Regions from separate parts of the Streptomyces sp. NPDC018019 genome, predicted to be linked through region 3. Evidence: riboswitches for the same ligand, from Rfam matches in the RefSeq annotation. Region 3 holds a riboswitch; each other region holds the start of a gene.
The links. Region 3 has a riboswitch for cobalamin ahead of ACH4FX_RS13880 (HoxN/HupN/NixA family nickel/cobalt transporter). Riboswitches for the same ligand answer to the same signal wherever they lie in the genome.
Positions count from the first base shown of each region.

Region 1: another riboswitch for cobalamin. It lies ahead of ACH4FX_RS06020 (CbtB domain-containing protein); the one in region 3 lies ahead of ACH4FX_RS13880 (HoxN/HupN/NixA family nickel/cobalt transporter).
Region 2: another riboswitch for cobalamin. It lies ahead of ACH4FX_RS17485 (ribonucleoside-diphosphate reductase subunit alpha); the one in region 3 lies ahead of ACH4FX_RS13880 (HoxN/HupN/NixA family nickel/cobalt transporter).
Region 4: another riboswitch for cobalamin. It lies ahead of ACH4FX_RS16435 (cobalamin biosynthesis protein); the one in region 3 lies ahead of ACH4FX_RS13880 (HoxN/HupN/NixA family nickel/cobalt transporter).

Region 1 is NZ_JBIRGD010000003.1:42,525-47,831, forward strand. It holds gene guaD (guanine deaminase) at 1-1,239, opposite strand, end outside; gene ACH4FX_RS06010 (CAP domain-containing protein) at 1,652-2,323, shown strand; gene ACH4FX_RS06015 (CbtA family protein) at 2,517-3,278, opposite strand; gene ACH4FX_RS06020 (CbtB domain-containing protein) at 3,292-3,516, opposite strand; cobalamin riboswitch at 3,549-3,692, opposite strand; gene ACH4FX_RS06025 (histidine phosphatase family protein) at 3,801-4,373, shown strand; gene tsaD (tRNA (adenosine(37)-N6)-threonylcarbamoyltransferase complex transferase subunit TsaD) at 4,608-5,307, shown strand, end outside.
Region 2 is NZ_JBIRGD010000009.1:159,106-164,412, reverse strand. It holds gene ACH4FX_RS17495 (TolB family protein) at 1-82, opposite strand, end outside; gene ACH4FX_RS17490 (TolB family protein) at 156-1,502, opposite strand; cobalamin riboswitch at 1,859-2,000, shown strand; gene ACH4FX_RS17485 (ribonucleoside-diphosphate reductase subunit alpha) at 2,160-4,598, shown strand; gene ACH4FX_RS17480 (ribonucleotide-diphosphate reductase subunit beta) at 4,598-5,307, shown strand, end outside.
Region 3 is NZ_JBIRGD010000007.1:9,463-14,769, reverse strand. It holds gene ACH4FX_RS13890 (FecCD family ABC transporter permease) at 1-33, opposite strand, end outside; gene ACH4FX_RS13885 (ABC transporter substrate-binding protein) at 33-1,106, opposite strand; cobalamin riboswitch at 1,338-1,552, shown strand; gene ACH4FX_RS13880 (HoxN/HupN/NixA family nickel/cobalt transporter) at 1,550-2,773, shown strand; gene ACH4FX_RS13875 (VOC family protein) at 3,009-3,509, opposite strand; gene ACH4FX_RS13870 (DoxX family protein) at 3,579-4,130, opposite strand; gene ACH4FX_RS13865 (hypothetical protein) at 4,339-4,563, opposite strand; gene ACH4FX_RS13860 (hypothetical protein) at 4,795-5,043, shown strand; gene ACH4FX_RS13855 (lasso RiPP family leader peptide-containing protein) at 5,235-5,307, shown strand, end outside.
Region 4 is NZ_JBIRGD010000008.1:249,644-254,950, reverse strand. It holds gene ACH4FX_RS16445 (anion permease) at 190-1,536, shown strand; gene ACH4FX_RS16440 (hypothetical protein) at 1,580-1,816, shown strand; cobalamin riboswitch at 2,013-2,160, shown strand; gene ACH4FX_RS16435 (cobalamin biosynthesis protein) at 2,291-3,289, shown strand; gene ACH4FX_RS16430 (cobyric acid synthase) at 3,321-4,940, shown strand; gene ACH4FX_RS16425 (putative cobaltochelatase) at 4,940-5,307, shown strand, end outside.

The sequences.
Region 1 (5,307 bases), on a different contig from region 3:
GTCGGCCAGGAGGGGGGTGGCGCGGGGGTCGAGGACGGTGAAGTCGGCTTCCTGGCCCGGGGTCAGGGAGCCGATCGTGCCGGCCAGCCCGAGGGCCTCGGCGCCGCCACGGGTGGCGAGGTAGAACGCCTTGACCGCATCGAGGGCGTACCCGCGCAGCTTGGCGACCCGGTGGGCGTCGCGCATGGTCTGGAGGAGGGCGAAGCTGGTGCCCGCGCCGATGTCGGTACCCAGGGCCACGGTGAGCGGGTGATCGCCCTCCTTGGCCTCGCGGAGGGGGAAGAGGCCGCTGCCGAGGTAGAGGTTGGAGGACGGGCAGTGGGCGACGGCCGTGCCGGTGCGGGCGCAGCGGTCGCGTTCGGCGGCGGTGAGATGGATGCCGTGCGCGAGGACGGTACGGGGACCGAGCAGGCCGTAGTGGTCGTAGACGTCCAGGTAGCCATCGCGGTCGGGGAACAGGGAGCGGACCCAGGGGATCTCGTCGGGGTGCTCCGCGATGTGGGTGTGCACGAGCGTGGTGGGGTGGGCCGCGTGCAGGGCGCGGGCGGCTTCGAGCTGGTCCGGGGTGCTGGCGGGGGCGAAGCGCGGGGTGATGGCGTACAGGTTGCGCCCGGTGCCGTGCCAGCGCTGGATCAGCGCCGCGGACTCGTCGTACGCGCGCTGCGCGGTGTCGAGCAGGGCGTCGGGGGCGTTGCGGTCCATTAGGACCTTGCCGGCCGCGATGCGCATGCCGCGCCGGGTCGCCTCCTCGAACAGCGCGTCGGCCGAGTCGGGGTACACCGCGGCGAACGCCAGCGCCGTGGTGGTGCCGTTGCGCAGCAGTTCGTCGCAGAACGACGCCGCGACGCGGCGGGCGTGGGCGCCGTCGGCGAAGCGCTCCTCGGCGACGTAGGTGTGGTCGAGCCAGTCGGGCAGCTCGGCGCCGAAGGCGGCGACGGCCTCCATCTGCACGTAGTGGGTGTGGGCGTCGACGAAGCCGGCGGTGATGAGGTGGCCGGGGTAGTGCACCGGCTCGGTGCCGGCCGGCAGCCGGTCGCGCAGGGCGGCGTACGGGCCGGCGGCGGTGATCCGGCCGTCCGCACAGATCAGCAGCCCGTCGGGCTCGTGTTCGAGGGCCGCCGCGTTGCCGGTACGGAAGGGGTCGGCGCGGAACCGGACGAGGGGGCCACGTACGGCGAGGGGTGCGGTGTGGGTGGTCGGGGTGTCCGGAGTGGTGGATGTGGTGGCACTGGTGGTCATGTCCGGCGGGTACCCGTTCCGGGGCCGGAGTGGACCCCCGTGCGTCAGCGGCGCGGCCGTCCCGTACAGCCGAACGGGTCGGGTATCGGCCACGGACGCAGCGGCCGGGGCGGGGACGGCAAGACTGTGACCGGGTGTCCGGGTGAGCGGATGCCCGGGTGCGCGGTTGCCCGGGTGACGGGCCGGACGCCCGGGACGGCGCCGGGCCGGGTGACGGCCGGGTGCGACAGCCGATGCCAGTCGAGGAACAGGGGCCGAATTGGGCGGGTGTGCGGAGGGACGTGCGGACGGGATCGCGGGCCGGGACGCGGCGGCGGGGGCGTACGGGCCATCGGGGCGCGGCGCGGGCCGACGGGCGGGGCGGTACGCGGCACGGACGGGACGGTACTCGGTACGGGCGGGGTGGCACGCGGTGCGGACAGGACGGTACTCGGTACGGACGGGGCGGTACTCGGTACGGGCGGCGGTGGCGGTTGTGGCGGTGCTGCTCCTGGCGGGGCCGGTGGCGGGCGGCCCCGCCGTCGCGACGCCTTCGGGAACGCGCCCCGCGCTGGTCTCTTCGGGTACGCGTCCCGCGCTGACCGCATCGGGCGTGCACTCCGCACTGCCGGACGCCGCACAAGCAGCCCTGGCCTCGTACGCCACACACACCGCCCGGACCCCGCAGGCTGTCACCCGCGCGCCGGGCAACGCCGAGGCGACCCGGGCGGCCGTCGTCCGGCTGGTCAACCGCGAGCGGGCGAAGGCCGGCTGCCGGCCCGTGCGGGCGCACCGTACGGTCACCGAGGCCGCCCAGCGGCACAGCGGCCACATGGCGCGCGCCGACTCGCTCTCCCACCGGGAGCGCGGCGGCTCCGGTCCCGGCAACCGGCTCTCGGCGGTCGGGTACGACTGGCGCCGCGCGGGCGAGAACATCGCGCGCGGCCAGCTCGACGCCGCCGAGGTGGTGCGGGCGTGGGCGCGCAGCCCGGAGCACCGGGTGGTGCTGGCCGACTGTTCGTTCCGGCACGCGGGCGTGGGGATCGACACCGGCACCGGCGGGCGCGGGCCGTGGTGGACGCTGCTGCTCGCCGCCCCGGCCTGACGCACACGGCTCCGGGACCGCGGCGTACGGCGGCCCCGTGCGGGACGTACGACGCCATGCGGGACGTACGACGCCATGCGGGACGTACGACGGCTCCATGCGGGGCGTACGACGGCTCCCCCGCCACGTACACGGCTCCGGCCGCGGCGGATGGCCGCGGCCGGAGCCGTAGTGGTGTCCGTGGAGTGGTGCGTCAGTGGACCGACCGTACGGCGGGCCCGCCCGTCCCGTGCGGAACGCCGGCCCGCCGCGCCCGGACGGCGCGTTCGGCCAGTTCGCCGAAGACCAGCCCGAAGGCGGCCCACAGGGCGAGCTGGACGGCGAGGGCGGAGACGCGGAACTTCCACAGCAGCAAGGCGGGGAAGTCCTCCGGCAGTTCGCTGACGGCCGGCAGGAACGCGTAGGCGAGGCCGACGGCAACGGCGAAGGCCGCCAGCGCGGCGACCGTGGCGTACCAGGTGCCGAGGCGGGGGGCGAGCCGCTTGCCGAGGATGACCGCGGCGACGGTGAGCAGCACGCTGAGGACGATCATCAGGAAGTACAGCGCGGTCCGCCTGCCGATGGAGTCGGGGTCGCCGACGGACGGCGGGTTGGCCGGGTACTTGAGGAACGGCACGAGGTAGACCGCGGCGAAGGCGGCGCCGGAGAGCAGCAGGGCGGTGGCGCGGGGGCCGAAGCGGCCGGTCCGGCCCAGCGCGAAGCAGTAGGCCAGGGCGGCGATCCCGCCCAGTGCGACGCCGTACACCAGGACGCCGGTGGCCAGGCCCGCGGTGGACTGCACGCCGCGGCTGACGACCTCCGCCTCGTGTTCGTGGGCGTGCGCGTTTTCGAACGCGATGGCGGCGTCGATCTGGGGTTCGCCCAGCAGGTAGGCGACGAGCAGGGCGAGCAGGCCGGCGGCGAGGCCGGCCAGCATGCCGCGCACCAGGAGGGACCTGACGGTGGCGGAGTTCATCTGCGGCCCCCGGTCAGTGGCAGGGGAAGCCGAGCAGGTGGCGTCCGTCGTGGACCCACTCGTGCACGTCGGTGCCGGAGAGCAGCGAGGTGGCGCCCTGTTCGGCGCCGACGAAGTAGAGCAGGACGAGCATCAGCACGCCGCCGAAGACCGCCCACGGCAGGACCGTCCTGACCGGCAGGGTGGCGGGGGCGGGGGCGGCGGAGCCGGTGGTCGGCGGCGCGACGGACTGGGCCATGGGTACCTCCTGGGAAAACACGCGTCCCGGACAGTGGATCGGTACGACAGGACGGGTCTGGCTCGTCCGGCGGCCCCGTACGGGACCGGTCCGGGCTCACAGTGGCGCGACCGCGCCGGAATTCCACCGGCTTCCGTCATGTCATCGTCAATATCATCGGGAACGTACCGCGTGGCGGCGGCCGGGCCAAGGGGCCGCGGACCCCTGGTGGGCGCACGGCGACAGGCGGGCGCCCCACTGTTCCCTTGTGCGCCATCAGGTTCTCGCGAGCGGAAGAGGTGCGCATGACAACCCGGGTGACGTTGGTCTCACCGGCCTTCGACGACGCGCTGCGCGCGGTGCGCTTCCCGGCCGACGAGCCGCTGACGCCCGGCGGCCTGCGCCGGGCCCGCGCCGCCCGCCCCGCCGCTGCCGCGCTGCCCGCCGGCCGGGCCCTGGCCTCGCCGTCCGCGCGCTGCCGGGAGACGGCCGAGGCGCTGGGCCTGCGGGCCGTACCGGACCCGGGCGCGGCGGGGTGCGCGATGGGCCGCTGGCGCGGGCTGGCCCTGGCGGACGTGATGGCCGCCGAGCCCGCGGCGGTCGCCGCCTGGCTGGCCGACCCGGACAGCGCGCCGCACGGCGGCGAGACGCTGACCCGGCTGCTCGGCCGGGTGGCGGACTGGCTGGCGGGCCGAGCGGCGGAGGGCGGCCGGACGGTCGCCGTGGTGGAGCCGGACGTCGTCCGTGCGTCCGTGGTGTGCGCCCTGGGGGCACCGCCCTCGTCCTTCTGGCGGGTGGACGTACCGCCGCTGGCCGTGACGGTTCTGAGCGGGCGGGACGGGCGGTGGAACGTCCGGGTGGCGGGGGAGCTCGGGTAGCCGACGGCGCCCCGGGGCCGTGGCCGCGTTACGGGAACGGGCACAGGCGCGGGCCGCCATGGCCGCGGCGCGGACGCGGACCGCCGCAGCCACAGCCACCGGCGTCAACCGCCACGCCCGGAGTCACACCCGCCCGCCGCCGTATCCTGGTCGGAGACGGTTGTTGCACATAGCTCGCAATAACGAATCCGGCGGGTGCGAAGGAGCGGTGCGGTGGGCTCTCCAGGCTCTCCAGTGGTGCTGGGGATCGAGTCGTCCTGCGACGAGACCGGGGCGGGACTCGTCCGGAACGGGCAGCTGCTCGGGCACGCGGTCGCGTCCAGCATGGACGAGCACGCGCGCTACGGCGGCGTCGTACCGGAGATCGCGGCCCGCGCGCACGTGCACTCCCTCACGCCCGTCGTCCGCCGCGCGCTCGACGAGGCGGGTCTGACCATGGCCGACATCGGCGCGGTGGCCGTCACCACCGGCCCCGGCCTGTCGGGCGCCCTCCAGGTCGGCCTGGCCGGTGCGAAGGGCCTGGCGTACGGGCTGGACGTACCGCTGTACGGGGTGCACCACCTCGCCGGGCACGTCGCCGCCGACACCCTGGAGCACGGCCCGCTGCCCAACCCCTGCATGGTGCTGATCGTCTCCGGCGGGCACACCTCCCTCCTCCTCGTACGGGATCTGGCGCGCGATCCGATCGTGCACCTGGGCGACACCCTCGACGACGCCGCCGGGGAATGCTTCGACAAGGTCGCGCGGGTCTTCGGCCTGCCGTATCCGGGCGGACCGGCGATCGACCGGGCAGCGCGCGAGGGCGACCCGAAGGCCGTCGCGTTCCCGCGCCCGCTGACCGGGCCGCGTGACGACCCGTACGGCTTCTCCTTCTCCGGCCTGAAGACGGCCGCCGCGCGCTGGGCCGAACGGCACAGGGGCGGCGAACTGCCCG
Region 2 (5,307 bases), on a different contig from region 3:
CCGTCGCGGCGGGCAGCAGCGCGGCGAGCGCGCACACGCCCGTGACGGCGGCGAGTCTTCGTACGGTGCTGGCGGTCCTCATGGTCGGTTCCCCTCCTGGTCGGTACGTTTCTGCGCCGCGCCGGCGGGCCACGCCGCACCGGCGCGCCGGTACGTCAGTGGCGGAGCCGGCGGACGAACACATCGCCCGTCCCGTTCGTGTCCCCGGGCACCAGCGCCGCGTCGCGCGAGTCGAAGGCCGCCAGCCGCCCGGCGGCGTCGGGGGCCGCGATGTCCGTCCAGGACGCCGACTGGCCGCCGTCCTCGCCGACGTTGATCCGCTCGACCCGCCCGGTGCGCAGGTCGCGGACGAAGCCGTCCACCTGGCCGTTGGTGTCACCGGGCACCAGGTTGGTGGCCGCGGAGGTGAAGAAGAGCCACCGGTTGTCCGCGCTGAGCCGCCCGTCGGAGGACCAGCCGTTGGCCTGGGAGCCGTCGTGCGCGCGGGACAGCAGCCGGGTGGTGCCCGTCTCCAGGTCGCGGGCGAAGAGGTCGTACGTCCCGTTGGTGTCGTCCGGCACCACGTCGTCGGCCACGGCGGAGAAGACCGCGTACCGGCCGTCGGGACCGAGCCGGGGGGACGGGGACACGCCGACCACGGCGTCCGTGCTGCTCAGGCTCGCCGCCCGGGTCCGCCCGGTGTCCAGGTCGTGCACGTACATGGGGTCCTGCGGCGGCGGGCGGCGGAAGCCGGGGCCGGCGGGGGTGAGATGCGTCGCCTTGGAGGTGAACCCCACCCGGCGGCCGTCGGCGCTGATCGACGGGAAGCCGGACGCGCCGTCGCCCTGCGTGCCGTCGCTCGCCACGCTGACCCGTTCCGTCGTTTCCTTCTGCACATCGTGGACGAAGACGTCCAGGCGCTCGTTGGTGTCACCGGGCACCAGGTCCGGACGGTAGGAGCCGAAGGCGAGGTGGCGTCCGCTGCCGCTGAGGGCGAAGTTCTGCACCCCGAATCCGTACGGGGACCGGCCGGCGCCCGCCGTGGGGCTCGTGGTGCGCCCGGTGCGGCGGTCGTGCACGAAGACGTCGCCCTCGCCGTTGGTGTCGCCGGGCACCAGGTTCGTCGCGCTGGAGTAGAAGGCCACGTACCGCCCGTCGGCGCTGATCCCGGGCGAGCCGGAGAGGCCGTCGCCGGGCGTGCCGGTACTGCCGACGCTGGCCAGGCCGACCTTTCCCGTCCGTAAATCCTTGACGTAGACGTCCTGGTGGCCGTTGGTGTCCGATGGTCCCAGATTGGTGGCTTCCGAGGTGAATGCCACGAACCGCCCGTTCGCGCTGAGCGCCGGCGCTCCTGAAAAACCGTTTCCCTGCGTCCCGTCCGCGGCGACGCCGACCCGCTCGGTCGCCGGTGCCGCCGGCCTCGCGGCGGCGCTCGCCGCGGGCAGCACTCCCGCCACGGCACACGCACCCGCCACCAGCCCCACGGCCTTCACGACACCCCGCGCCGCACCGTTCCTTCGCATGTCTCCCCCCCTTGCCCAACTCCCCCACCCGCCCCGCCGGCCGACGGAGCAGACAAGGAGCCAATACGCTTCAGGGGTCCCGGTCAACGCATCAGGGACATTCCGCGCCACCAATACGCCCCCTGCATCAGCCCCCGTCCAGGCCGCCCGGAGCGGTGCCGGACGACGCCGGAACGGCCGTGGAACCCCCCGGGAACAGGGCCCCCGAAGCGGCTCGGAAGCGCCTTCACAGCGGCCCGGAAGCGGCCCCGAGGCGGCCCCGGCGAGCCCCGCCGGGAGGCCCGGAACGGCCGCTGAATACCACGGCTTCGGACAACCCCGCCCCAACGCGACACAAGATATGGGGGTGGGTGCACGAGGCAGCACAAGATGTATGCTCGTCCTCGCTGTCGTCGCAGGGGAATCCGGTGCGAATCCGGAACTGTCCCGCAACGGTGTACGAAGTGCGGCAATCCGCACCCGTGAGTCCGAAGACCTGCCCACAGTACGCCCGCGCCACCTCCGGCGCGGTCGACGATACGTCCGGGCCTCGCGGGTTGGGCCGGTGGACGCTGCGCGGTGTGCCCGCGCGCCCCTCGGCATACCAGGGGTGCCGCACGCCCGTACGCGGCCCTCCGCTCCTCCCCCGGGCCCCCGCCGAGTGAGGGAGAGCAGCACGTGACCATCGCGCCAACGGAGCCCGCATCAGCCGAGCAGGTCGTGCAGCCCGCGAAGGACACGCAGCCCCGGCAGGGTGCCGGCGGCCGGGCCGAGGACGGCCCCGGCGCCGCGCTGCTGCGCACACTGACCGACCTCACCGCCGACCTGGACGCCACCGACCCCGGCAAGATCGCCGCCGCCGCGCTGCGCGGCCGGCACCCCGGCTCCGACGAGGCCGAGCTGCGCTCGCTGGCCATGGAGGCCGCGGCCGGCCTGATCGGCGACGAGCCGCAGTACTCCAAGCTGGCCGCCCGCCTGCTGACCCGTGCCATCGCGGAGGAGGCGGCCGCGGAGGGGGCGGTCGCCTTCTCCGCCTCCGTCGCCACCGGCCACCGCGAGGGCCTGATCGCCGACTCCACGGCGGCGTTCGTCCGCACCCACGCGGCCCGGCTGGACGCGCTGGTCGAACGGGCCCTGGCGGACGGCGCGGACGACCGGTTCGGCTACTTCGGCCTGCGCACCCTGCACTCCCGCTACCTGCTGCGCCACCCGATCTCCCGGCAGGTCATCGAGACCCCGCAGCACTTCCTGCTGCGCGTGGCCTGCGGCCTGGCCGAGGACCACAGCGAGCGGGCCCTGGACGACGTCGCCGAGCTGTACCGGCTGACCAGCTCGCTGTCGTACCTGCCCTCCTCGCCCACCCTGTTCAACTCCGGCACCCGGCACCCGCAGATGTCCTCCTGCTACCTGCTGGACTCCCCGCTGGACGAGCTGGACTCGATCTACGACCGCTACCACCAGGTGGCGCGCCTGTCGAAGCACGCCGGCGGCATCGGCCTGTCGTACTCCCGGGTGCGCGCCCGCGGCTCGCTGATCCGCGGCACCAACGGCCACTCCAACGGCATCGTGCCGTTCCTGCGCACCCTGGACGCCTCGGTCGCGGCCGTGAACCAGGGCGGCCGTCGCAAGGGCGCCGCCTGCGTCTACCTGGAGACCTGGCACGCGGACCTGGAGGAGTTCCTGGAGCTGCGCGACAACACGGGCGAGGAGGCCCGGCGCACCCACAACCTGAACATCGCGCACTGGATCCCCGACGAGTTCATGCGGCGCGTCGAGGCCGACGCCGACTGGTCGCTGTTCTCCCCCAGCGACGTGCCCGAGCTGGTGGACCTGTACGGCGACGAGTTCGACGCCGCGTACCGCGCGGCGGAGGCCGCGGGCCTGGCCGTCAAGCAGGTCCCGGCGCGCATCCTGTACGCGCGGATGATGCGCACCCTCGCGCAGACCGGCAACGGCTGGATGACCTTCAAGGACGCCGCCAACCGCACCGCCAACCAGACCGCCGAGCCCGGCAAGGTCGTGCACTCCTCGAACCTGTGCACCGAGATCCTGGAGGTCACCGACGACGGCGAGACGGCCGTCTGCAACCTCGGCTCGGTCAACCTCGCCGCCCACCTGGGCGACGACGGCGAGATGGACTGGGAGCGGCTGGACGCCACGGTCCGCACGGCGGTGACCTTCCTGGACCGCGTGGTGGACATCAACTTCTACCCGACCGAGCAGGCCGGCGCCTCCAACTCCCGCTGGCGGCCGGTGGGCCTGGGCCTGATGGGCCTCCAGGACGTCTTCTTCCGCCTGCGGCTGCGCTTCGACTCGCCCGAGGCGCGGGAGCTGTCCACCCGCATCTCCGAGCGGATCATGCTCGCGGCGTACGAGGCGTCCGCCGACCTGGCCGAGCGGCACGGCCCGCACCCGGCCTGGTCCGCGACCCGTACGGCCCGGGGCGTGCTGCACCCCGACCACTACCCGAACGCCGAGCCGCGCTGGGCGGACCGGTGGGCGGCGCTGCGCACCCGTATCGCGGCGACCGGCATGCGCAACTCGCTGCTGCTGGCCATCGCGCCGACCGCCACCATCGCCTCCATCGCGGGCGTGTACGAGTGCATCGAGCCGCAGGTCTCCAACCTGTTCAAGCGCGAGACGCTGTCGGGCGAGTTCCTCCAGGTCAACGCGTACCTGATCGAGGAACTGAAGGCGCTGGGCCTGTGGGACGAGCGCACCCGTGACGCGCTGCGCGAGGGCAACGGCTCGGTGCAGGACCTGGACTGGATCCCCGCCGAGACCCGTGAGCTGTACCGCACGGCGTGGGAGATCCCGCAGCGCGCGCTGATCGACATGGCGGCGGACCGTACGCCCTACCTCGACCAGAGCCAGTCGCTGAACCTGTTCATGGCGTCGCCGACCATCGGCAAGCTCAGCTCGATGTACGCCTACGCCTGGAAGCGCGGCATCAAGACCACGTACTACCTCCGCTCGCGGCCGGCGACCCGTATCGCCCAGTCCGCGCGCGGCACGGGCGGGGGCGCGCAGACCGCTCCCGTACCCGCCCAGGCGGCCGACCCCGAGGCCGTCGCCTGCTCCCTGGAAAACCCCGAGTCCTGCGAGGCATGCCAGTAATGACGACCGCACCCGAGAAGAACCAGCCCGCCGAGACGACCGCGGCCGCCTCGCACACCGCCACCACCGGCAAGAAGAACCTCCTCGACCCGGGCTTCGAGCTGACCCTGCGCCCGATGCGCTACCCGGACTTCTACGAGCGCTACCGCGACGCGATCAAGAACACCTGGACGGTGGAGGAGGTCGACCTCCACTCCGACGTCGCCGACCTCGCCAAGCTCTCGCCGGGCGAGCAGCACCTGATCGGCCGGCTCGTCGCCTTCTTCGCGACCGGCGACTCGATCGTGGCGAACAACCTGGTGCTGACGCTCTACAAGCACATCAACTCCCCCGAGGCGCGGCTCTACCTGAGCCGGCAGCTGTTCGAGGAGGCCGTGCACGTCCAGTTCTACCTGACCCTGCTGGACACCTACCTGCCCGACCCGGACGACCGCGCGGCCGCGTTCGCCGCGGTGGAGAACATCCCCTCCATCCGGGAGAAGGCCGAGTTCTGCTTCAAGTGGATGGACTCGGTCGAGTCCATCGACCGGCTGGAGAGCAAGGCGGACCGCCGCCGCTTCCTGCTGAACCTGATCTGCTTCGCGGCCTGCATCGAGGGCCTGTTCTTCTACGGCGCCTTCGCGTACGTGTACTGGTTCCGCTCGCGCGGCCTGCTGCACGGCCTGGCCACCGGCACCAACTGGGTCTTCCGCGACGAGACCATGCACAT
Region 3 (5,307 bases):
GCGCCCTCGCTCAGCCGAAACCGGGGGCGCCATCAGTTGCCCGCCCCGGCGGCCTCGCCCAGGCGGTCCGGATACAGCGTCGCGGCGATCCGCCGTACCGTATCGGCGTTGCCGACCCCGGCGATGGTCGTCTGCTCGGAGCCGATGCGCAGGAATTTCCCTTCCTTGACCGCGCGCAGCCCGGCCGTGGCCGGGAACGTCCGGAGGAAATGTTCGGCGTCGTCGAATGCCTTCTCGTTGGCCGCGGCACTCCCCCGGTTCCGTACGCCGAGCTGAATCCAGTCCGGATTCCTGCCGACCACGTCCTCCCACGACACCGGCCGGAAATCCCCCGCACAGTCCGCGAAGACGTTCCGCGCCCCGGCCTCGGTCAGCACCGCGTTCGCGACCTGCCGGTTGCAGACGGCGACGGGCTGTTTCGTCCCCGCGTCGAAATCGAAGAAGAAATACGACGGCCGCTTCTCCGTAGGCACGTCCGCAACGGCCTTGCGCACCACGGAGACCTTCTTCTCCATCTCCGCGACCAGTTGCACCGCACGCGGCGTCGTGCCCGTGACCTGCCCGAGGCGCCGGATGTCACCCTCCACCGCGGACAGGTCCCGCTGCGGCACCTTCTTGCGCGGCGCGCACGCCGTCGAAGCCAGATAGACGTGCTCGATGCCCGCCGCGGCGAATTCCGCATCGGTCGGCCCGGTCGCCGCCCCGCCCATGTTGCCCATGGACGCGAAGGTGTCGATGTAGAGATCGGCCCCGGAACCGAGCAGTTTCTCCTTCGGGATCACCGTTTTGCCGAGGACCGGCACCCGCTGCGCCTGCGCGTCGAGCCCGGGCGGCAACGTCCCTTTACCGGGCGGGAAGCCGGTACCGACGACCCGGTCGCCGACGCCCAGCCGGAGCAGCATTTCCAGGCTCGACGCATTGCTCGTGACGATTTTCCGCGGCGCCGCGGAGAACGTCGTCCGCCGCCCGTCGCAATCGGTGACGGTGACCGGGAATCCGCCCGCCGCACCGTCCCGGTCGCCCGCTTTCCCGGCCGCCCCTCCGTCGGCACCGCCGCACCCGGTGGCCAGCGCGGCCACCGCCAGCACCGTCACCGCCGAAGTCACCCCCACCGACCGGCCCCTCGGCACCCGTTCCACCCGCTCGACCCGCTTCGCCCGTTCCAGCCGCTTCACGCGAGGACGCATACGTCCGCTCTCCCTGCCTCTCGAACTGCCCGGCGGCCCGCTCGTGCGGCCCCCGGACCAGGTAGTCGAGCGGCCGGCGCCCTGGGTTCCCGCCGTATCGGCATACGGTGCGGCGGCGCATCGGGCCGGTGGCCGGTTCGCCGGCGGGGGTTAGAGTGTCCGGGCCGTGGTGTTCGGGAAGACCGGTGACGACCTTCGGGTCCAGGCCGGAGCGGCCCTCGCCACTGTGATCGGGAAGTTCCCGCCCCTTTCCGTACGCGCCGTCCGCCCGTACGGAGCCACTGGCCGCAGCCCGCGGCCGGGAAGGCCGGGGCGGGCGCGCACACCCGTCAGCCAGGAGACCGGCCACGGCATCTCACGAACTGATCCACGAGGTGCTGGAGCGTGACCACCGGATGCCCCTGTCCGCCGATCCCCCGTCTTCCCCTGCCCCCACCCCTACTACGCCCGTTTCCACCCCGCCCGTCCCATCCACCCCATCCGTCACCGCCGCACCGCTGCCTTCGTTCCACTGGCGGCGGCAGGACACGGTGCGGACCGCGGGACTGATGGCGGTCATCGCCGGGCTGCACGTCGTCGCCTTCGGCGTGCTCTTCCTCCTGGTCGTACCGCACCACTACGCGGTGGGCTCGCAGGTCTTCGGTGTCGGCCTCGGCCTCACCGCCTACACCCTCGGCATGCGGCACGCCTTCGACGCCGACCACATCGCCGCGATCGACAACACCACCCGCAAACTGATGGCCGACGGCAAGCGGCCGGTCTCCGTCGGCTTCTGGTTCGCGCTCGGGCACTCCAGCGTGGTCGTCGCCATGGCCGCCCTGGTCGCCGGCGGCGCGCAGCTCGCGGGCACCCTGCTGGACGACGGTTCGCGCACCCACCAGGTGCTCGGCACCGTCGGCACCACGGTCTCCGGCGGCTTCCTGTACCTGATCGCCGCGCTCAACCTCGTCGCGCTGGCCGGTATCTGGCGGGTGTTCCGCGCGATGCGGCAGGGACGGTACGACGAGACGGAGCTGGAACGGCAGCTCGACTCGCGCGGCTTCATGAACCGTGTACTGGGCCGCTTCACCCGCTCCATCACCCGGCCCGGCCAGATGTATCCGCTCGGCCTGCTCTTCGGCCTCGGCTTCGACACCGCGACCGAGGTGACGCTGATGGTGATGGCGGGCAGCGGCGCGGCGGCCGGTCTGCCCTGGTACGCGATCCTGGTGCTGCCGCTGCTGTTCGCGGCGGGCATGAGCCTGTTCGACACGCTGGACGGTACGTTCATGAACTTCGCGTACCAGTGGGCCTTCTCCAACCCGGTGCGCAAGGTCTACTACAACCTCACGATCACCGGCCTGTCGATCGCCGTGGCGTTCTTCATCGGGACCATCGAACTGGTCACCGTCCTCCACGACAAACTGGACCTGAAGGACGGCGTCACCGACTGGATCTCGTCCATCGACCTGGACAACGTCGGCTTCATCATCGTCGGCCTGTTCGTGGTCGTCTGGGCGGCGGCCCTGGCGTACTGGCGACTGGCCGGCGTGGAGAAACGCTGGTCGGCACGGACGACGGGGGCGGAGGCCGGGGAGACGGGCTGACGGAAGCGGGGGCCGGGGAACGGCCTGACAGGGGCTGGAGGCCGGGAAACGGCATGACGGGGGGAGGCCGGACAGTCGGCGCCTGACCGGGAGGCCGACCACCGACCTCCCGAGCCCCTGCCCTCACGAGCCCCGGGCCCTCAGACTCCCGGCCTCCTGGACCGCCGGGCACCCGGGCTGTCGACCACCCGGCCACCCAGCCCCTACCTCCCCCCTCCCCCCGAACTCCCCTCAATCAGGTCGCCGATCCGGCCGCCGCGCCCGTCTTCAAATCCCGGCCCCAACGGGCCAACTCCGCTTCGAGGTCGAGCGGACGCAGCCGGTCCGGTTCGTCCGGCCCCGGCCAGTTCTCGCGCGGCACACGCCACATGACCTCGAACTCGTTGCCGTCCGGATCCTTGGCGTACACCGACTTGGACACCAGGTGGTCGGTGGCGCCGACCAGCGCGCCCCGCTCCGCCAGCCCCGCCGCCACGTCCGCCAGCTCCCCGAGCGTGCCGACCTCCCAGGCCAGGTGGTAGAGACCCACCCGGCCGTGCTCGGGGCCGGGCGCCTCGGCGCCGACCGCGAACAGCCCGAGGTCGTGGTCGTTGGCCGTCCCCTCGGCCCTGAGGAACGCGGCCCGTCCCGGAATCCCGGTGTCCACCCGGAACCCGAGCGCCCCGGTATAGAAGGCCACCGCGCGCTCCACGTCCCGTACATAGAGCACCGCGTGATTCAGCCGCCGCACCGCCACGTCAACCCCTCGCCTTCCCACTTCTCCACATCATCGCTTCCCGGCATATCCGGCCCCGCTCCACTCCGCTCAGTTACGCAGCAGCAGGAACACGACCGCCACGACCACGGCAAGCACCAAGGCGGCCACGCCGTACACCAGCCGGTGCGCGCGCAGAACCGGGAGCAGCCGGTCGACCGCGTACCGGCCGGGACCGGTCAGCGCGAGAGCCGCGGCGCCCGCCGTGAGCAGCAGCTCGTACTCGACACCGTCGGGTGCGAAGAACCCGCCGCCCCACTTGACCGCCAGCGCGTTCACCATCGTCCCGACGACCGCCGCGCCCGCCAGCGGCGTCAGCAGACCGAGCACCAGCCCGAGACCGCCCAGCGTCTCGCTGAGGCCGGCGACCACGGCCATCGCCTTGCCGGACGGGTAACCGCTGGCCGCGAAGAACTGCCCGGTCGCATCCAGTCCGCCCCCGCCGAACCAGCCGAACAGCTTCTGCGCACCGTGCGCGGCCATGATCAGACCGACCGCGATCCGCAACAGCAGCAGACCGACGTCGTACGCGTGCGGAGTCGCGGCGTGACGGTCACCGGCGCCGCTGCCGTAGTCACGGAGAGGGCTGAGAGGGGAGGACATGTGAACGCTCTTTTCTGTCTGGGCCGGCGGGGCCCCTACGGAGTCCGGGCCGCGACCATCGAAAGTACTTGAAACTTCAAGTCACACTTCGACGATACACATCACTTGAAACCTGAACAACCGCGCCGCACCCCCACCCGTCACTCTTCGGCCACCCCCACGCACACCCGGTAGCGCCTGCCCCGTAGCACCCCGCCCCACGCCTCACTCAGTCCGGCGCCACCCAGCTGTCCTTGTCCCCGCCACGCCACTCGATGAGCCCGGGCGCATCCAGATCGATGTCATCGGCATCCGGCGCCAGACCGGCATGCCGCAGAAACTCGGCCACATCACCCCGCCCATGCGCCAGCCCGACGATCTGCCCATGAACGGTGACCCGACGCCCACCGGACGGCGAGGGCGGGTGAACGATCACCGGCGGATGCACAACCATGTTTTCAGCGTGCACCGTGACCAACCACCCCGCACGTCGACCACCCCAAGCCCCACAACAGCCGGCCAACCCGGCATGGCGCCGACCGCCCGCGGAGTGAGCGGCACTGGCCTCGCCGCGGTCCAGGCCCTGCTCACCGCGATAGCGAGCAGCGGCGGCAGCACGGTCGGGCCCGGCGTAACGGAGACCGCAGTCGACCGCACGCCGAGACTCATACCGTAGGAGGTGCTGATGACGACGCATCCGTCGCCGTCCGACCCGGCCTCCGTGGCGGCGGAATTGGAACGGTTGAGGTCGATCATTGACGTGGGGTTCGCCCGCGTCGACGGCAGCCTCGCCCTACTGGAGAAGCGCTCCGACCAGACCGACCGGCAGCTCGCCGACCACGAAATCCGGGTCGACTCCCTGGAACGCTCCCGCCGGCCCCTGCCCAGCATCGCCCTCCTGGTCGCCATCGTCAGCGTACTGGTCACCCTGTGACAGGCCACCACAGCCCACTGACCTGCACGCGCCGGAGGCGACAGGCGCAGGCGCCGCCCCGCGCCTCGGCCGTGCCTACGCCTGCGCACCACCTGATCACTCCGAAGAGGTAGCGACATCATCCACGCTGACGGTCACGCTGGTATCGACGCACAACCGTGCTGGTACGCCACAGGGGAAGGGAAACACCCATGCAGGAGAACCAGGAAGAGATCGAGTACGAGGCCCCCGAACTGGCCGAGGCCGGCGACTTCGCCGAACTCA
Region 4 (5,307 bases), on a different contig from region 3:
TACCCATGGGACCCTTGAGGTTACCGGGGCCCCCGAGCTGATACGCACGGGCCCCGTGTGACGCGTCGGGCGCCTCCGCGCGCCCCCTCCGGGCACGTCACCGCGCCGCCGGGCCCAGTTCACCTTCCGTTCACCCGTCGTCCGTACGGTCCCGAGCGTTACTGACCACCGAACTGATTGCCTGGGTGAATGGAACACATCACGCTTCTCATCGGGATCGTGATCGTCACGGCCTTGGTGTTCGACTTTACGAACGGCTTCCACGACACGGCCAACGCCATGGCCACCACCATTTCCACCGGGGCACTCAAGCCCAGGATCGCGGTGGCGATGTCGGCGGTCCTCAACCTGGTCGGCGCGTTCCTGTCGGTGGAGGTCGCCAAGACCATCTCCGGCGGGATCATCGACGAGACCGCCGGCATCAGACCAGAAGTGATCTTCGCCGGACTGGTCGGCGCCATCGTCTGGAACCTCGTCACCTGGCTGGCCGGGCTCCCCTCCAGCTCCTCGCACGCCCTCTTCGGCGGACTGATCGGCGCGACCCTGGTGTCCGTCGGCGCGAGCGGCGTGCACGGCGGCGCCGTCGTCATGAAGGTCCTCATCCCGGCCGTCGCCGCGCCCATCGTGGCCGGTCTGGCCTCGATGGCCGCGACCCGGCTGACCTACCGGCTGGCCCGCAACCGCGACGAGGCGGAGACCGCCAAGGGCTACCGCGCCGGGCAGATCGCCTCCGCCGCGCTGGTCTCCCTCGCCCACGGCACCAACGACGCCCAGAAGACGATGGGCGTGATCACCCTCGCGCTGATCACCGGCGGTGTCGTCGCACCGCACGCCGACCCGCCGCTGTGGGTCATCGCCTCGGCCGGCCTGGCCATCGCGCTCGGCACGTACCTGGGCGGCTGGCGGATCATCCGCACGATGGGCAAGGGCATCACCGACATCCAGCCGCCGCAGGGCTTCGCCGCCCAGACCGGCGCCGCGGCCACCATCCTGGCCTCCTCCCACCTCGGCTTCGCGCTCTCCACCACCCAGGTCTGCTCCGGCTCGGTCATGGGCTCGGGGCTGGGCCGCAAGGGCGGTGTGGTGCGCTGGTCCACGGCGGGCCGGATGGTGATCGCCTGGGGCCTGACGCTGCCGGCCGCCGGCCTGGTCGCGGCGGGTGCCGCGCTGCTGGCGGACCAGGGCGACTGGGGCATCGCCACCGTCGCGGTCCTCGCGCTCGCGGTCTGCGGCGCGATCTGGCTGGCCTCCCGGCGCAAGCCGGTGGACCACACCAATGTCAACGAGGGTCCGGCCGTGGAGCCCGCGGGTGTGGTGACCGCCGCCCTGCAGACTGTCTCTCCGCCGCCCGCCGGCCCGGTCGGGACCGCGCCCGCTCCGGCCGTCGCCACCATCCCGGCGCCCACGGTGGCCGACGCGCCGCTCGCCGACCCGGTCGGCGTCGCCGCCCCGGTGATCGCCGCCCCGGTGGCCGCCCACCCGCACGAGACACACACGGCCAAGCTGCGCGCCAAGGCCGGCTCGGCCGCCGGCTGACCCGCCCGCACGCCCCCGGCTTCCACGAAGGAACGAGAACGCAATGAGCATCGACTGGGCAGCGCTCGGCCAGGTCTTCGGCGTCACGCTGGTCGTGACGGTCGGCATCGTGGGCCTGTTCACCCTCGGCATCGTCGGTACGTCCCGCAAGCCGCGCCAGGAGGGCGAGGCGGTGGCCGCCGACGGTCCCGCCGGGGCGGCGCGGGCCGGTGCGTACGTCTGCTTCGCGCTGTGCGCGGCGGCCGTGGCGTACGGGATCTATCTGATCGTCGCGGCCTGACCCGGCCGTAGCACGGTCCCCGGGGCGCCCGGTGGCCGCGGCACCTGCCGCGGCCACCGGGCGCCCTCGCCGTCTCCCGGACACCGCGTGCCTGTGTCCTTGCCCACAGGCCCTGCCACGGGTCCGCGCCGCAGGTCAAGCGCGAGTTGACGGGCTTCGCGGAGCGTGGTGGACTGCCGGAGCCAATCGGCGACAGATGAGGAAGTCCGGTGAGAATCCGGCGCGGTCCCGCCACTGTCACCGGGGAGCGCTCCTCCAGCAAGGGCCACGGTCCGCGTCCGGGACACGGGTTCCGTACGGACTGGAAGGCCGGGGGACGCGCCGATCCGGGAGCCAGGAGACTCTCGTCGCCGTATCCGTCGAACCAGGGCGCGGACCCTGAGTGAGGACCTACCGCCATGCCCGGCCGCAGTGCGAGACCTGCTGGACGTACCCCCGTACCGCCCCTCCGAGGCGCGACGGCGGTCTGATCCGATGCGTGCCGAACACGCCGGCTACGCGTGCGGCGCGGCCCTCGGCTTCCTCGGCGATCTGGTCGTGGGCGATCCCCGGCGCGGCCATCCGGTGGCCGCCTTCGGGCGGGCCGCGGCAGCCGTGGAGCGCCGCCTGTGGCGCGACGACCGCGGGCGCGGGGCCCTGCACACCGCGCTGTGCGCCGGCGGGACCGCCGTCGGCGCCGCGCTGCTCACCCGTGCCGTACGCCGCTCCCCCGCCACCTCCGTCGCGCTGACCGCCGCCGCCACCTGGGCCGTTCTCGGCGGCACCTCGCTGGGCCGCGAGGCGCGGGCCGTCGGCGGGGCGCTCGCCGCGGGCGATCTCGACGTGGCGCGCGAGCGGCTGCCGCACCTGTGCGGGCGCGATCCCCAGGCCCTGGACGGTCAGCAGATGGCGCGCGCGGTGGTCGAGTCCGTCGCCGAGAACACCTCGGACGCGGTGGTCGGCGCCCTGGTGTGGGGCGGCGTCGCCGGTGTGCCGGGGCTGCTGGCGTTCCGTGCCGTCAACACGCTGGACGCGATGGTGGGCCACAAGTCGCCGCGCTACCGCCGCTTCGGGTGGGCCTCGGCCCGCCTCGACGACGTCGCCGGCTTCCCCGGCTCCCGGCTGACCGCCGCGCTGGCGGTCCTGTCCGGCCCGGACCGGCGGGGCGCGTGGCGCGCCTGGCAGCAGGACGGCGCGTCCCACCCGAGCCCCAACGCGGGCCCGGTGGAGGCCGCGTTCGCGGGGGCGCTGGGCGTACGGCTGGGCGGCACCCTGGCGTACGGCGGCCGGGTCGAGCACCGGCCGGTGCTCAACGGCGGCGCCGGGCGCCCCGTGGCGGTGGCGGACATCGAGCGGGCCGTGACGCTGTCGCGCCGGGTGAGCGTGGCGGCGCTGGCGGCCACGGTCGCGGGCCGGCTGGCGGCCGGGGCGCTGCGGCGGTCCCGTACACCAGGAACGGTACGACGGTCCCGTACGGCCGGGAGGGCCCAGTGAGCAGCAGCGTGCGGACGGCGAGGAGTGCCAGGTGAACGGTTCGGGTGGGGCGCCGCTCGGCGGTGGGCTGCTGGTGGCGGGCACCACGTCCGACGCGGGCAAGAGCGTGGTGACGGCGGGCATCTGCCGCTGGCTGGCCCGCAAGGGCGTCAAGGTGGCGCCCTTCAAGGCGCAGAACATGTCGCTGAATTCGTTCGTGACGCGCGAGGGCGCGGAGATCGGGCGGGCGCAGGCGATGCAGGCGGCGGCGGCGCGCGTCGAGCCGAGCGCGCTGATGAATCCGGTGCTGCTGAAGCCGGGCAGTGACCGCAGCAGCCAGGTCGTGCTGATGGGCAAGCCGGTGGGCGAGCTGAGCGCGCGCGGCTACCACGCGGGACGCCAGGAGCAGTTGCTCGGCACGGTCACGGACTGCCTCCAGGAGCTGCGCCGTACGCATGACGCGGTGATCTGCGAGGGCGCCGGCAGCCCCGCGGAGATCAATCTGCGGCGTACCGACATCGTGAACATGGGCATCGCGCGGGCCGCCCGGATACCGGTCGTGGTGGTCGGCGACATCGACCGGGGCGGTGTGTTCGCCTCGTTCTTCGGCACAACGGCGCTGCTGTCCCGGGAGGACCAGGCGCTGGTCGCGGGCTATCTCGTCAACAAGTTCCGCGGCGATGTGACGCTGCTGGAGCCGGGCCTGGAGATGCTGAAGGAGCTGAGCGGGCGGCCCACCCTCGGGGTGCTGCCGTTCGCGCACGGCCTGGGCATCGACGAGGAGGACGGTCTCCGTGTCTCGCTGCGCGGCGCGGTCCGCGAAAGCGTCGTCGCGCCGCCGCACGGCGCCGACGTGCTGCGCGTCGCGGTGGCCGCCGTACCGCTGATGTCGAACTTCACGGACGTGGACGCGCTGGCCGCCGAACCGGGCGTCGTGGTGCGCTTCGTCGACCGCGCCGAGGAGCTGGCCGACGCCGACCTGGTGGTGCTGCCCGGCACCCGCGGCACCGTCCGCGCGCTCCAGTGGCTGCGCGAGCGCGGCATCGCGGACGCGGTGCGGCGGCGGGCCGCGGAGGGCCGCCCGGTGCTCGGCATCTGCGGCGGCTTCCAGATGCTGGGCGAACGCATCGAGGACGAGGTCGAGTCGAAGGCCGGGACCGTGGACGGGCTGGGGCTGCTGCCCGTACGCGTCCGGTTCGCGGCGGACAAGACGCTGGCCCGGCCGTCCGGCGAGGCGCTGGGCGAGCCGGTCGAGGGGTACGAGATCCACCACGGCGTGGCCGAGGTCTCCGGCGGCGAGCCCTTCCTCGACGGCTGCCGGTCCGGGTCGGTCTGGGGCACCCACTGGCACGGCTCCCTGGAGAGCGACGGGTTCCGCCGGGCGTTCCTGCGGCGGGTGGCCGCCGACGCGGGCCGCGCGTTCGTCCCGGCGCCGGACACCGGCTTCGCCGCGCTGCGCGAGGAGCAGCTCGACCGGCTGGGCGACCTGATCGAGGAGCACGCGGACACGGCGGCGCTGCTGCGGCTCATCGAGGACGGGGTGCCGGCCGGGCTGCCGTTCGTGCCGCCGGGGGCGCCGCCGATACCGCCGCCGTCCCGCACCCCGGCCGCACCCGGCGCGGCCACCACCGCGCCCGCACACCGCACGTCCCTCGAAGGGGGTACTCCCTGATGGCATCGGTCCCTTACCCGTTCACCGCGGTCGTCGGCATGTCCGACATGCGGCTGAGCCTGCTGCTCAACGCCATCTCGCCGGCCATCGGCGGGGTGCTCGTCCGCGGCGAGAAGGGCACCGCGAAGTCGACGATCGTGCGCGGTCTGACGGCGCTGATGCCGGACGTCCCGGTCGTCACCGGCTGCCGTTTCTCCTGCGATCCCGCCGCGCCGGACCCGGCGTGCCCGGACGGCCCCCACGAGACGTACGGCTCGGAGGAGCGCCCGGCCCGCATGGTCGAGCTGCCGGTCGGCGCGTCCGAGGACCGTCTGGTCGGCGCGCTGGACATCGAGCGCGCGCTGTCGGAGGGCGTGAAGGCGTTCGA